Regions from separate parts of the Flaviflexus salsibiostraticola genome, predicted to be linked through region 2. Evidence: riboswitches for the same ligand, from Rfam matches in the RefSeq annotation. Region 2 holds a riboswitch; the other holds the start of a gene.
The links. A riboswitch is a leader RNA that binds a small molecule or an ion and turns the genes downstream of it on or off. The one in region 2 is predicted to bind FMN.
Positions count from the first base shown of each region.

Region 1 (7,753 bases), 1.2 Mb from region 2:
AGCAGGTCGACGCGCTCCACGCCGAGATCTCGCAGAATCTGGGCGGCATCGCCATAGTGCCGGTCATCTGCAGCAAGGCCCTGTTCAAGGTTGGCATCGACGGTGTCCAACCCTGCGTCCTGAAGCTGGTAGGCCCGCAGTTTCGCGGCCAGTCCGATTCCGCGACCCTCGTGGCCGCGCAGGTAGACGACGACGCCTCGTCCGCGAGTGTGGATCCTCTCGAGCGCCTGCTGAAGCTGGGGGCCGCAGTCACAGCGGCGGCTGCCGAAGGCGTCACCGGTCAGACATTCGGAATGGATTCTCGTCAGCACGGGGTCGTCGCCCCGAAGATCACCGAGGACAAGAGCGACATGTTCGACTCCCTCCACGCTCGTTCTGTACCCGTGAGCGGTGAAGTCGCCATAGATGGTGGGGAGTCTCGTCCCCCCTGTCTTCCGCACGAGCTCTTCGCGGAGATGCCGGTGGGCGAGAAGACTGTCGATGGACACTACCAGCAGGTCATGCTCGTCAGCGAAGTCACGCAGCTGAGGGCCGTCCTTCCTCGTGCCGTCGCTGTTGACGAGGCGGACGACAGCGCCGACGGGAGCCGCGCCCGCCAGACGAGCCAGATCGACGGAGGCCTCCGCGGAGCGGCGGCGCGCGAGGACGCCGCCGGTGAGAGTCCGCATCGGACGGAGTCGGCCGGTGTCGGCCGACACGCGTTTCACCTCGTACGCAAGAGCCCTGATCGCCGCGCTTGCACGATCGGTGGCCTCAACGCTCGCGCCCCGTGACCGTGCGGGATCTGTGCTCGCGGGATTGTCTCGTGACAAGAGCTCAGCTGTCAGCTGGTCGAGCGTCTCCTCCGGCATCGGGAGGTCGACCTGCCCGCGCGAATGCCTAAGGGCGAACGCGATGAGCTCCGGCTTGGCCTGAGAGACCGCGAAGACGAGATCTCCGCCCTCATTCTCGCCGCCCGTGACGACGACGGCGTGACCAACCGCGATGCTGCGGATCGCGTGGTCGACCGTATCCAGGCGCAGGACCGTCGCGGCGCTCATCGGGCCACCAGCTTCTCGACGTACTTGGCGATGATATCCACTTCGAGGTTGACGGTGTCGTCTGGCTCCTTGAACCCGAGCGTCGTCCTCGCCAGCGTCTCGGGGATGAGGCTCACGGTGAACGATGCTCCCGCCGGACCGTTGGATGCGGTGTCGACGACGGTGAGACTGACGCCGTCGACCGCGATCGACCCCTTTCGGACGATGTAGCGACTCACGGCGTCGGGCACCGAGATCGTCACGATCTCCCAGTGCTCGCTGGGCTGCCGGTCAAGGATCTGACCGGTGCCGTCCACGTGCCCCTGGACCATGTGCCCGCCGAGGCGCGTGCTCGGCGTGACGGCGCGCTCGAGGTTCACCCGGCTCCCGGGCTCGAGGATTCCCAGCGAGGTCTTCATGAGTGTCTCTCTCATGACATCGGCGGTGAACTCGTCACCGTCACACGACGTCACGGTGAGGCAGCAGCCGTTGACGGCGATCGAGTCACCGGGGACCGCATCGGACGTGGCCAGCGCACCGCGCACGGTGAGGCGCAGTGCATCGTTCTGCTCGTCCAGGCTGATGACAGAGCCAAGCTCTTCGACTATTCCGGTGAACATATATAGGGACCTTCTTCGTTGTGCTGCTGGACGGAGCCGCGCATCGTCACTCGAATGTTGGCTTCGTCCGTGGGGATGGTGGGAGGGATAACCGTGACGTCGGTCATCGTGAATCTGAGGATGTCGGTCATGGACTCGATGCCGAGCGGGCCGATGGCGAACCGACCGGCTCCGAGGAGAGCTGGCGCAAGGTAGGCGACGATCTCATCGACGACACCCGCACGAAGGAAAGCAGCAGCCACGGTGGGTCCGCCCTCGAGAAAGACGTGGCGCCGCTCGAGGCGGTGCAGTTCTTCCAGCACCCTTGCGGGATCTCGAGTCTGCAGGTGAAGGGTGTCGGCCGCGTCGTCGAAGATTCGGTGGCTGCCGCTGAGGGGTCGCTCACCGACGATGACACGAAGCGGCTGATGCGCGACGGCGCGACCATCCGAATCGCGCACGGTGAGCTGAGGGTCATCCACGACCACGGTGTTCGTCCCGACCATGATGACATCGCATTCGCCCCGCAGGCGATGAGTATCTGAACGGGCTGCGCGAGAGGTGATCCACGCGGAGGTGCCATCGACTGCCGCGCTGCGCCCGTCGAGGGTGGCGGCATATTTCCATGTGACGTAGGGCCGGCCGTGTGTGACGGCGAAGGACCAGGCACGGTTCAGTTCCGCGGCCTCAGCAGAGCGATGGCCGCCGACAGCATCGACGCCCGCCGCGCGAAGAGCCTGCGCGCCCTTTGAGGCCTGCGGGTTCGGGTCGGACTGCGCGAAGACGACACGGGAAACACCGGCGTCGATGAGCGCGCGTGTGCATGGTCCCGTCCGGCCCGAGTGATCGCAGGGCTCTAGAGTGACGACGGCAGTGGCGCCCCGAGCTGACGCGCCGGCCTTGGAGAGGGCGTCGGCCTCAGCGTGTGGTGTCCCTGCTCCTCGGTGCCACCCTTCAGAGACCGTCGCACCCTCTGGATCGAGCAAGACACATCCGACCCGCGGGTTGGGGCCCGGTCGAAAGTCGGGAGACGACGCCACGCTAAGCGCTCGGGTCATGGCCGCATCCTCGGCCGCTGTCACGATCATCTGTCCCCTCCGGCAGGCGCGCAGGCGAGGGGGCACGACGGTACGGCAAACGCCGTCCGATACGCGCGCTTCCCATCCGGACTTTCACCGTCGGTTCAGGATTTTCACCTGATCAACCGGCCACTGGCTGTGGCCGGGTCGCGGACTATAACCGCCGGCGCGGAATTTCACCGCCCCCAGTGCACGTACACTTTGTCAGGCACAAATTAACATGAGGCGCAGCCCAGCGGCAATCGTGTCCGCGGGAGGTGAACTGACAGTCCTGACGCGCTCAAGAACGCCAAGCGCTCAGCCAGCACCGCTGGCGTCCCCCTCGTACGCACTGAATGCGGCGATAGCTGTGATGTCTGACTCGAGTACGCAGCCTCGGCAGTGGGAGCTTCGACACCAGCCGCCTGATTGGCTGCGAGCAGGGCGAGCCCTGGGCCTGTGGACGTTCGAGGGCCGCTTCTACAGCGATCCCGCCAGGACCGCCTTCTCGCCTGTGCCCTGCCGGTTGAGGTGGAGCACTGCGCCCGTCGACAGAGTGAGGTCGGTGCCATCGGGGATGACGACTCCCGTGACGAGGACATGCGAGGCGAGCTCGAGCAGCACCTGCTGAAGCACCTCCGGGCTCGTGCCCGTGAGCAGGAATTCATCCTTCCCCACATCGACCAGTCCCTCGGTGAATCCGTAGAGCCTGCCGAGACGCTTGGCGAGACCCAGGTGGACGAGGGCGAGCACGGGCGGGGAGCCCGGCGGGGTGGTCTCAACCACCTGCCGATAGAAGCCCGGCTCGTAGACCGTGCCGTTCGCGTGGATGCCGAGGACGTGGTCGTCGATGAGGGAGGCGACGAGCTCCGTGTGGGTGCGGGCCCGCGCAGCCGTGTCCTCCCCGGACGTGTCGATGACGAGGCTCGCGGTGTGCTGGGACGTCTCCTCGACTGCCCGCGGCCACAGGTAGGCGCGCTCGGCGATCGGCGTGAGGTCATCGATCGCCGGAGCGGGGCGGAGCAGCGAGGCGCCGCGGTGGAGCGTCCCGTCCCGCAGCTCGCCGTCGAGGGTCCGCTGGAGGGCTGCCACGTCGATGGGATGGCGGAGCAGAAGTGTCGCGGTGAGTGAATCGGCCACGGAGCGACCCTCGGCCACAGCTCCGGCCGTGAGCGCCCTGTCCATTGCGGTGATGAGGGCGGTTGCGTCCTCGCCGAAGCTGTCGGTCACCGGCTCGTAGGCGGTCAGCGTGTGCCCGGTCAGCGTGAGCGTGTCGCCCAGGTATCCGCCCGCCACGCCCAGCAGCCAGTCCTCGACACCTGGAAGGCGGAACCGCATGGCGAAGAACGTGACGCCGGGGCCGTTGATGCGGCCGAGGACCTCGACGGACGAGGGGTCCTGGCCGTCCCTCACGAGCCAGTCCCTCATCTCACGAACAGCATCCTCAGCCTGTCTCTTCAGCGCCCGGTAGTCGCTCACGTGGCCCTCCTCGTCGTCTTCCTCGTCGGCGTCGCGCTCAGCGGGTCCTCTGGCCAGGGATGCTTCGGATAGCGGCCCCGGTTCTCGGCCCTCACCTGAGAATAGGCGCCGCGCCAGAACGAGGCCAGATCGTCGGTGACAGCAAGGGGCCGGGCGGCAGGCGAGAGCAGCTGGATCTGGAGCCGGACTCCCCCGGCGAGCAGGGGCGAGTCCTGCCACCCAAAGCACTCCTGCACCTTCATCGCCGAATACGGCTTCTCGGCGTCGTAGTGGATCTTCGCGGTGCCGCCGGCGGGCGATTCAATCCGTGCGGGCGCAAGTCTCTCAAGGTCAACCGCCTCCGGCCACGGCAGGAGGCGTCGCAGGCAGTCGACCAGATCCGCCTGGATCGCACCGCCCCTGCTCCATCGGTCGAGCTCCGGGCCGAGCCATTCCTCCGCACGGTCGGACAGCCCCTCGTCACTCACGTCCGGCCACGGCGCTCCGAGAGTGCGGTGGAGGAAGTCGAGCCGCTGGCGCAGGTGGAGAGCGCTGTCCGACCAGGAGAGCAGGTCCGGCAGGGAGCGGATGAGGAGGGGGCGGGCCGCGTCGGGGTCGATGTCGGCCGGCCAGCGGTTGAGTTCGATCGCTCCGAGGCGGCGCACCCGCCAGGCTCGCACGCGCCGTCCCGCGATCTCGTGGAGTGTCTCCTCGATCCCGCCCATATCCGAGGCGAGGTCGCGGCTGATGGGGATGGCGGAGCGGATCATCGCATCCGCCCGCCCCGAATCGGCGAGATCGGCAATCGCCAGCCACTCCGATCCCGTGAGCGGCGACCCCTGCGGCAGAACAGCACCCGTCCCGGCAGCTGTGAGATACGTGCCCGACCGGAGCACGGCAATCCTGTCAGGGTAGGCGGCGGCCACGACCTCGCCGACCGCCTCATCGGCCGTCACTGGCGATCCGGCAGCGTCCGGGACGAGCCCCGACAGGCGCCTGACCGACTGGCGCCACGACGGCGTGGGGCGGCGGACCATGTCCCGCCACGCGGCGGCCAGGTCCGCGCCGGGCACGGGCTGATCCTCCTCGAGGAGGGCGATGATCTCCGCCGCCCGCCGAGTGCCGATCCGGTCGTAGAGCCGCAGCAGGGCTACGGACGTGCGGGGGTGGGCGGGGATGGCGGAGATGCGCCGACCGAACTCGGTGATCCCGCCGTCGATCGCGCCCAAGCGCCGAAGGATCTGCTCCGCGGAGCGGAGTGCCGGCTCCGGGGGAGGATCGGGCAGCCGCAGATCGCTGGGATCTCCCCACCGCAGCGCGGAGAGGAGGAAATCCGTGAGGTCGGCCGTGCGGATCTCCGGTTCGGGATAGTCGGCAAGCCGCGACCAGCTTGTTTGGCTCATGAGGATCCGGGCCGTGCCCGGCCCGAGACGACCGGCACGGCCCGCACGCTGAGCAGCTCCGGCCTTCGATTCGAAGACGGTGACGAGGCCGGTGATCCCCGACTGGTAGCGGGTGCGGGGCTCTCGGGCCAACCCGCTGTCGACGACCTGCGTGACGCCCGGGACGGTGAGCGAGGATTCGGCGATCGAGGTGGCGAGGACGATCTGCTGCTGTGGGCCGCCGGCCAGGATCTCGTCCTGCTCCCGCGCCGGCACCGAACCGTGGAGAACCCTGACGCGACGGTCGAGCATGCCCGCGACGGTCTCGATCTCGCGGCGGCCCGGGAGGAAGACGAGGACGCTCCCCTCCTGCTCATCGGCCGCCAACCGGACCTCGGCGGCGACGTGGGCGAGGAAGTCCCGCTCCACTCCCCGCACGCCGAGAGGTGCAGGTCCCGGCCGGTGGAGCACGTCGACGGGAAAGGTCCGTGCGTGGGCCTCGACGATGGGGGCGTCGAGCAGCCGCGCCCACACATCGGCGGCGAGGGTTGCGGACATGGCGACGAGCCGCAGTCCCGTCAGATCCCGGATGTCGAGGAGAAGCGCCGCCGAGAGATCCGAGTCGAGGTGCCGTTCATGGACCTCGTCGAGCACGACCGCTCCGACGCCATCCAGGTCCGGATCGGCCAGGATCCTCCTCAGGAGGACACCAGCGGTGACGAATTCGATGCGGGTGGCGCGGGACCTCTTCGTGTCGCCGCGGACGGAGTAGCCGACGCTCTCACCCACCTTCTCTCCGAGAAGGCCCGCGAGGCGCCGTGCGGCCGCCCGCGCCGCCATGCGGCGCGGCTGGGACACGAGAATGGTACCCTCGGTGATCGACGCGAGGTAGGGCGGAACGAGGGTGGTCTTGCCGGAGCCGGGAGGTGCGGACAGCACAGCCGCACCGACATCCTCCATCGCCCGCCCCAACTCGGGTAGGGCTGCACCGACCGGCAGATCCAACTCGAACATCACTCCACCGTACTCGGATCCCACCCGGTAGGGTCGGCCCATGGAGATCCTTGAGAACGGGGCACTGACCGATGCGGGCGGGCTGCGGCTCGGACACGCGAGCGAGGGCGGCACCGGAGTGACCGTCGCCGTCATCGACACCGGTGGAACAGCGGGTGTCGATGTGCGGGGCTCGGCTCCGGGCACGCGTGAGACCGATCTGCTCGATCCCACGGCAGCCGTCCAACAGGTGACCGCGATCGTCCTCACCGGCGGGTCCGCCTTCGGGCTCGCGGCAGCGGATGGGGTGATGGCGGAGCTCGAGAGCGCCGGGCGCGGCCTCGACACCGGGTTCGGTCTCGTCCCCATCGTCCCCGCCGCCGTCATCTTCGACCTTCCAGTCACCGGCGGCGCCCGGCCCTCCCCCGACCTCGGCCGGCGCGCTGTCCAGTCGGCGGCAGACGACCGCAGCCGCGGGAATGTCGGCGCGGGCACGGGGGCCACGATCGGCAAGCACCTCGGCCCCACCGGAGGTGTCATGAAGGGCGGGCTCGGTCAGGCGGCCGTCCGCAGCGGCACCATCGTCGTCTCCGCCGCCGTGGTCGTCAATGCCCTCGGCGACATCTACGACGGCGCAGAGAAGATCGCCGGCACGCACAGCGAGTCGGGATTCCTGCCGACTGAGATGTATGCGGGAACGAGCGGGGGCCTCACGAACACGACGATCGGCATCGTTGCGACAAATGCGGCTCTGACGAAGCCGCAGGCGACGAAAGTCGCCTCGTCCGCTCACGACGGTCTGGCGCGCTCGATCCGCCCCGTCCACACGATGGACGATGGGGATACGATCTTCGCCGTGTCGACCGGCACCGTCCAGGCCCACACCAACGCCGTCTGCTTCCTCGCCGCGGAGGCCGCGCGCCTCGCCGTCCTCGACGGGGTCAGGTCAGCGACATCGCTGCCCGGGATCCCGGCGATCGCCGACCTCCCATTCGCGCAACGGTCGCGCTGACCACGGCCGGTCGTCGGGGCAGAGCCGTCCCTGCTCTGAACCTCAGGCGTCCACAATCGCGGCGTAACGGGCTATTGTGGGCTGTGTGAAAACCCCGCTGAGCGATCCTCGGGTCACCGCCGTCCAGGACAAAGACCAGTTCTGGATCACGATGGATGATCCCGCGACGAAGAATGCCATGGATCTGCCGCTGGTCGGTGCGCTGACACAGGCGATCGAGAATGCCCCCAAC
Region 1 is NZ_CP034438.1:1,872,141-1,879,893, reverse strand. It holds gene ribA (GTP cyclohydrolase II) at 1-1,040, opposite strand, end outside; gene EJO69_RS08670 (riboflavin synthase) at 1,037-1,639, opposite strand; gene ribD (bifunctional diaminohydroxyphosphoribosylaminopyrimidine deaminase/5-amino-6-(5-phosphoribosylamino)uracil reductase RibD) at 1,624-2,676, opposite strand; FMN riboswitch at 2,766-2,895, opposite strand; gene EJO69_RS08660 (hypothetical protein) at 3,157-4,155, opposite strand; gene hrpB (ATP-dependent helicase HrpB) at 4,152-6,572, opposite strand; gene EJO69_RS08650 (P1 family peptidase) at 6,571-7,521, shown strand; gene EJO69_RS08645 (enoyl-CoA hydratase/isomerase family protein) at 7,607-7,753, shown strand, end outside.
Region 1: another riboswitch for FMN. It lies ahead of ribD (bifunctional diaminohydroxyphosphoribosylaminopyrimidine deaminase/5-amino-6-(5-phosphoribosylamino)uracil reductase RibD); the one in region 2 lies ahead of EJO69_RS02405 (ABC transporter permease).

Region 2 (7,753 bases):
GCGAATTGACGACCAGGCTGTGGTTGGTCTGCTCCTGGGTGCCGAACAGTGTGGGAAAGGGATTCGGCAGGAGCATGCCGACGGCAAGCGCGGCCACTGCCGCGACTCCGATGGGCCAGAGGCGGAGAGGCCTTCTGTCCTGCCGGGTCCGGCCCTGCGTTGATGTGTCGACCACGCTGTCTCCATTCCGCGCGCCACTCTGCACGCTCTACAGGCCAAGATAGCCGACGGTCGTCAACCCGGCGCGACGTTTGGATGCCTGACATATCAGGACGTGGCCGTGAGGGGCGCGGAGCAGTGGCGTCTGGGAAGACTCACCCGAAGCCCGAGAAGCATCACCCGGAGCCCAGTCGACATCGCCTGCGCCTCGGCTCGCCCAGGTCGTTGATCTGGTGGACCGTAGAATGAGCCCATGCGCATCATCTTCGCCGGCACCCCGGCCACCGCCGTACCGTCGCTCGTCCGCCTCGCCGAGGAGCACGAGATCGTCGCCGTCCTCACGAGGGCGCCCGCCCCTGTGGGCAGGAGGCGCGTGCTCACGCCCTCACCGGTTGAGGCGAAGGCACGTGAGCTCGGCATCGACGTCCTCACGCCCACCACGCTCAAGGACCCAGCGGTCCACGAGCAGCTCGCGGAGCTGAACCCGGAGATCGTCGCCGTCGTCGCCTACGGCCTCATCATTCCTGAAGCGCTGCTGGCGGTGCCCGCCCACGGCTGGATCAACCTCCATTACTCCCTCCTGCCGCAGTGGCGGGGCGCGGCCCCCGTTCAATACGCGGTCGCCGCCGGTCAGCGGACGACCGGGATCGCGACCTTCCAGATCGAGACAGGCCTCGACACGGGGCCGGTGTACGACATGGCGGAGGTTGAGATCGGTCACCGTGAGACCGCCGGCGAGCTGCTCGACCGGCTCTCGGAGATGGGGGCCGACCTGCTCGCCACGACCCTCGCCGCCATCGCCGATGGGACGGCACGCGCCGTGCCCCAGGAGGGTGAGCCGACCTACGCTCCGCAGCTGAAAGCCGCCGACGGGCAGCTCGACCTCAGCCGCACAGCGGCCGAGCTCGACGCTCAGATCCGCGGTTTCACGCCCGCGCCGGGCGCGTGGACGACGTGGCACGGGGATCGCGTGAAGATCGGACCGGCGGAACCGGTCGATGTCGATCTGCCCGTCGGGCAGATCTCCGTCGGCGAGGATGTGCTCCTGGGAACGGGCGCCGGCTCACTGAAACTCGACCGGATCGCGCCCCCGGGAAAGCCGTGGATGAGGGCGGCCGACTGGGGGAGAGGACTGCGTGAGGCGGTAGTCTGGGGCTCATGACTGACAGACCGACGAACTGGCGCCCAGGGCGCATGGAATCAGATCCAGCACGGCTCGTGGCCCTCGATGTGCTCGAGCAGGTCCGCGACGGTGCGTACGCGAATATCGCTCTTCCCGCGACGCTGCAGAAGGCCGGTCTGACGGGGCGGGGCCGGGGCTTCGCCACCAATCTGACGTACGGCACGCTGAGGATGATGGGCAGGTGGGACGCGATCATCGAGCGCTGCGTCCAGGGCCGGCCGTTCGAGGAGATCGATCCCCTCGTCGTCGACATTCTCCGACTCGGCGCGCACCAGATCCATGGCCTCGACGTGCCGATCCATGCGGCCATGAATGAGACGGTCAACCTTGCCCGCAACGAGGCCGGCTCAGGCGCCTCGGGCTTCGTCAATGCCGTCATGCATCGCATCAGCGAGCGCACCTCGGCCGAATGGGATGAGGTCCTCGCCACGGACCTCGCCCCGCAGGGACCCCGGGCGGTCCTCGCCGCACAGACCTCCCACCCCGAATGGATCCTCGAGGTCTATGAGAAGTCGCTCGAGGCCTCGGGCCGCACGGTCGATGATCTCGGTGATGTGCTCGCCGCCAACAACGAGCCCGCCCGCGTCGCCATCGCACCGCGCACCGTCTCCCGGGAGACCGTTGTCCGCGACGCCGAGGACGCCCGTGCAACCCCGACCGAGGGATCGCTCCTCGAGGAGGCTGTTGTCCTCGAGCGGGGTAACCCGGGCCGGATGCAGTCGATCCGGGACCACAGCGCGGGTGTGCAGGATGAGGGCTCCCAGCTCGTCGCCCACCTCGTCATCGAGGCACCTCTCGAGGGCCGGGACACGGAGTGGCTCGACATGTGTGCGGGTCCCGGCGGGAAGACCGCGACGATGGCGGCGCTCGCCGACCCTGCCGTCACGATCTTCGCCAACGAGCTGCACGGGCACCGTCTCGACCTTGTGGCGAACGCCATCGAGCCCTTCGGTGACGCCGTCATCCTCCGCGAGGGCGACGCGCGCTCGATCGGCGAGCCGGGACGCTTCGACCGAGTCCTCGTCGACGTTCCCTGTTCGGGCCTCGGGTCGCTCCGCCGCCGGCCGGAGGCCCGCTGGCGCAAGACGTACGAGGATGCGGAGGGGATGACGGACCTCCAGGTGGGCCTCCTCGAGGCCGCAATCGAGTCCGCCCGTCCCGGCGGCCTCATCTGCTACTCGACGTGCTCACCCGATGTGCGGGAGACGCGGGAGATCGTCGACCGGTTCACGGACCGGGTCGAGGTTCTCGATGCGGTCGAGATCGCACGCCGCATCGTCAAGCCTGGGTCTTTGGACACGATCACCGGTCCGTATCTCCAGCTGTGGCCGGATGAGCATGATACGGACGCGATGTTCGCCGCTCTCCTCATCAAGAAGTGAGAAACTGGGAACCATGAGCATTCTGATCTCCCCCTCCATCCTCAACTCCGACATCGGCAACCTTGCCGGCGAGCTCAACAGGATCTCGAACGCGGACTGGGCCCACGTCGACGTCATGGACAACCATTTCGTTCCGAACCTCACGTGGGGCATTCCCGTCATCGAGGCCGCGAAGAAGTACTCGCCGGTCCCGATCGACGCGCACCTCATGATCGCCAACCCGGACCGCTGGGTGCCGGGCTTTGTCGAGGCCGGTGCGGACTCGGTCACGTTCCACGCCGAGGCTGTCGCGGCCCCAATCCGTCTGGCACGCGAGGTTCGTGCGATGGGAGCCAGGGCCGGTATTGCCCTCAACCCCGCCACCCAGATCGACGACTACATCGACATCCTCGATGAGTTCGACATGGTCCTGTGCATGACGGTCGAGCCGGGCTTCGGCGGGCAGCCGTTCATCGCGAGCGTCATGCCGAAGGTCGCGCGCCTGCGCGAGCTCATCAACAAGAAGGGCCTCGAGACCTGGATCCAGGTCGACGGCGGCGTCAGCGCCGACACGATCGCCCAGGCGGCCGAGGCCGGCGCGAACAACTTCGTCGCAGGGTCTGCCGTGTACAAGGCTGAGGACGCCGCGAACGCGGTCGATACGCTGCGTGAGTTGGCTCGCAGTCACAGTCATTGACGAGATGCTACGATAGAGGCGTGTTTCGGGGTCGGTGAAAGTCCGAGCCGGCGGTGATAGTCCGCGACCCGCGCAAGCGGTTGATGGGGTGAAACTCCCCAACCGACGGTGAAAGTCCGGATGGGAGAAACACGCCTGGCTGTCGCGCCCAACGTGCGCGACGCGTGCCCGCTGTCCCCGAAGTGCGCGGAGGACAGTTGCGACACTTCGCACCGATCGTATTCGGGCTGCTGGTGCTGGCCCTGTGGTGGTCCGTCGCCGAAGCGGGCGCGGTCCCGACATACTTCCTTCCCCACCCCATGCGCGTGTGGGACACCCTCTGGGCCGGCCTGACCGACGGCTACCTCATCCTCGCTGCCCGTGAGACTCTCATCGCAGCCCTCTTCGGCTGCATCGCCGCCACCCTCATCGGGATTCCGCTCGGCTACCTGATCGCCCGCTCCCGCATCGTCGCGGCCACGCTCGGCCCGTACCTGGCCGCCTCGCAGGCCGTCCCGGCCGTCGCCCTCGCCCCGCTCCTCGTCATCTGGCTCGGCTACGGCCTCCTGCCGATCACCGTGCTGTGCACGATCATCGTCATCTTCCCCGTCGTCATCTCCACCGCCCTCGGGATCCGCGAACTCGATCAGGACATCATCGACGCGGCGAGGCTCGACGGGGCAGGCAGGCTCGACCTTGTTCGGCGGATTGAGATGCCGCTGGCGCTGCCCTCGATTCTCGCCGGCATCAGGACCGGCTTCACCCTCTCCATCACCGGCGCCGTCGTCGGCGAGATGGTCATGGGCGGGGATGGGCTCGGTGCGGCCCTCTCGAAGGGGCAGGGTTCCACGGCGAACGTGGCCCAGCTGTTCGCCGTCATCGCCATCCTCATCGTCCTCGCTGTTGGAATCTATCTCCTCCTCACCTACGTCGAGCGTGTGCTCGACATCAGAAAGGGAATCTCATGAAAAAAATCCTCGCGGCCCTCACGGCCGTCGCCCTCCTCGGTGCCTGCGGCGCCGACACGGATGAGGCCGAATCGGTGACCGTCGGCATGTCCTACGTGCCGGACGTCCAGTTCTTCCCGTTCTACGTGGCCGACGACCAGGGCTTCTTCGAGGATGCCGGTGTCGACGTCACCCTCCGCCATCACGGCGCGCAGGAGCCACTCTTCACGGCACTCACCACGGGTGAAGAGGATGTCCTCTTCGCCGGTGGGGACGAGGTTATGTACGCGAGGGCCGAGGGGATCGACGCCGTCAACTTCGCCACCCTCTACCAGGAGTACCCCGTCACCCTCATCGTCCCCGAGGACTCCGACATCATGAGCCCGGCCGACCTCGAGGGCCGCAGCGTCGGGCTCCCGGGGGAGTATGGCGCGAATTGGTTCGGTCTGCTCGCCATGCTGGATCAGTACGACCTTGAGGATGTCGACGTCCAGAGCATCGGCTTCACGCAGATGGCGGCTCTGACCCGCGGGGACGTCGACGCCGTCATCGGCTTCGTCAACAACGACGCTGTGGCGATGGAGTCGCAGGGCTTCGACGTGCGCACTATCGACCTCGCACCGAACCTGCCCCTCATCGGCCCCGGCCTCACCGCGAGGGGTGACTCGTTCGACGAGCTCTCCGACGCCTACGTCGGGATCCTCGACGGCGTCGAGAAGGCGATCGATTTCGCCGCCGAGAACCCCGAGGAGACCCTCGACATCGTGACGAAGTACGTGCCCGGCATGAGCGACCCCGAGGCGCGTGCCGCCGCTGAGCTGACCTTCACCGCGACCCTGCCCCTCTACCAGGGCGATGGCACGGTCGGCATCCAGGACACCGAGCGGTGGGCAGCGATGAGCGAGTTCATGCACTCCGCCGGCATCATCTCGACCGAGGTTCCCGCGGATGAGGCGATGACGACGCAGATCGTCGACGCACGATGAGAGCCTGCTGAGAGGGGTCCCGCACATCATGTGCGGGACCCCTCCTTGTCTGCCCCCGATCCTGACCTCCTCGACAACCGCAAGGACAGGGACCATGACGGACCCGCGACGGCGTGGTCTGGCGACAGGTGATGCTCGCTGAGAAGAGGGCGGCACGGCGGGGCATGTAGGGGAGTGGGGCTGGTGATGCGCGATTCGGCTCTCTTCCTGGGCGCGGGGTGAGGACTGCGGCCGATGCGCATAGACTGGGCGCGTGAAGAACTTCGAAGAACTGTTCGCTGAACTCAGCCAGAAGGCCCAGGAGCGCCCCGAGGGGTCGGGCACCGTCAAGGAGCTCGATGCCGGGATCCATACGATCGGGAAGAAGCTCCTTGAGGAGGCGGGCGAGGTCTGGATCGCGGCCGAGTACGAGTCGGACGAGCAGGTCGCCCTCGAAGCATCTCAACTCCTCTACCACCTCCAGGTCATGCTCATCGCCAGGGATCTGACCCTGGACGACGTCTACCGCTACCTCTAAGGACTTTCCGTGCTGAGAATCGCTGTCCCCAATAAGGGCTCACTGTCCGAACCTGCATCGACGCTTCTCGCTGAGGCCGGCTACCGCCAGCGCCGCGACCCGAAGGAGCTCGTCCTGCTCGACGAGGCGAACGGCGTCGAGTTCTTCTTCATTCGCCCGAGGGACGTCGCCGTCTACGTCGGTGCGGGCACGGTCGACGTCGGCATCACCGGCCGCGACCTCCTCATCGACTCGGGTGCCGAGGCGATCGAGCATCGCGCCCTCGGATTCGCACGATCGACGTTCCGCTTCGCGGCACCGGGCGGCTCCATGTCGACGATCGACGAGCTGGCGGGCAAGAGGATCGCCACGTCCTACGACCAGGTCGTCAGGAAGCACCTCGGGGAGAAGGGCATCGACGCCACTGTCGTCCACCTCGATGGCGCGGTCGAATCCTCCGTCCAGCTCGGGGTTGCCGACGCGATCGCCGACGTCGTCGAGACCGGCTCGACCCTGCGGGCAGCGGGCCTCACCGTGTTCGGCGAGCCGCTCATGCTCTCCGAGGCCGTCCTCATCCGCCGCACCGGCGAGGAGCCCGAAGGACTCAACATTCTCGACCGCCGCATCCAGGGCGTCCTCGTCGCCCGCGGCTACGTCCTCATCGACTACGACATCCACCGGAGCCACCTCGACGAGGCGGTCAAGGTGACCCCCGGACTCCAGTCGCCGACCGTGTCCCCGCTGCACGATGGGGAGTGGTACGCGGTCCGCGCGATGGTGAAGAAGGATGACAGGAACAAGGTGATGGACTCGCTGTACGACGCCGGCGCGCGTGCCATCCTCGTCACCCCGATTCTCGCCTGCAGGCTGTGACCGATACCTTTCGACCCCGGATGGCGAGATACGTGTGCTACGGTCTCGCCATCCTCCTCATTGCCGCCACGGCAGTCCTCTTCTCAGTCTCGCCGAGCTTCGGCATGTATGCCTGGGGGACCATCGACTACATCGGAACCCTTCTCCTCCTCGCGTTCTTCCTCTGGCTGCTCTGGATCCAGGTCCAGGTCCGCGTCGAAGTCCGTGAGGAGGGGATCTACATCAAGAACCTCATCTACTCCCACACCCTCGACTGGGCCGAGATCGTCGGGGTCGACTTCGGCGAGGGACCCTGGGTCCGGGTCGATACCTCCGAGGGCCACGTCATCAACGTTATGGCGATCCAGAGCGCCGATGGTGAGTATGCCCGCCGGGAGGCAGTGCGCCTCGCGACCCTTATCGATCGCATGCAGTCGAGGTAGTCGACGTGTTCGACTGACCGGCGGAACCTCGCACCATTGCGGCCAGCCAGTCCGTCTCGCCGCCCTCATCGATCACATTCTGTCCAGCTGGTATTCAGGGCTCAGCGGTGGACCCACCGGCACCCACGCACCTCCGCACGGACACACCCCTGCGTGCTCCGCAGCGAGGCCCGTCCTGCCCAGCACCCAATGATGCGTGCGATGCGCCGGTCACGTCCTTCGCTCCTGCCGAGTTGACCATTCTCGTATCGTTCTTGCTGCCAGAGCATGGCGAAGGCGTGTCCATGCATTCCCGTGTTGATTCGCACGCAGAGACGTCATCGCATAACTATGACGACACTATTAACGCTCCGCGCCATGAGGCGTGCGTCATAACCTGCGCATTTCGGACGGAACCCGTCCACCACCTGTTGCGCTCTGGCACGGCATAGGCTCGGGACTATCGGAGCAGATCACCGAGCATGCTGGGCTCGCCGCGCCAGGCGGGGGCCTGGTGGATGGGCGCCCTCACGCCGATCGAGCGCCCGCCTATTCGGACTGGAAGCGTCCGCAGAAAGCCCACCTTGGTCCCACGACCTCGGCAAACCTGGGGCCCATGATGACTGATGTGCAGGGGCGAACTCTCGCCGGACGGCACGATCAATTTCCAC
Region 2 is NZ_CP034438.1:508,448-516,200, forward strand. It holds gene EJO69_RS02385 (hypothetical protein) at 1-175, opposite strand, end outside; gene fmt (methionyl-tRNA formyltransferase) at 413-1,321, shown strand; gene EJO69_RS02395 (transcription antitermination factor NusB) at 1,318-2,724, shown strand; gene rpe (ribulose-phosphate 3-epimerase) at 2,738-3,400, shown strand; FMN riboswitch at 3,418-3,536, shown strand; gene EJO69_RS02405 (ABC transporter permease) at 3,598-4,347, shown strand; gene EJO69_RS02410 (ABC transporter substrate-binding protein) at 4,344-5,312, shown strand; gene EJO69_RS02415 (phosphoribosyl-ATP diphosphatase) at 5,566-5,829, shown strand; gene hisG (ATP phosphoribosyltransferase) at 5,839-6,681, shown strand; gene EJO69_RS02425 (PH domain-containing protein) at 6,678-7,103, shown strand.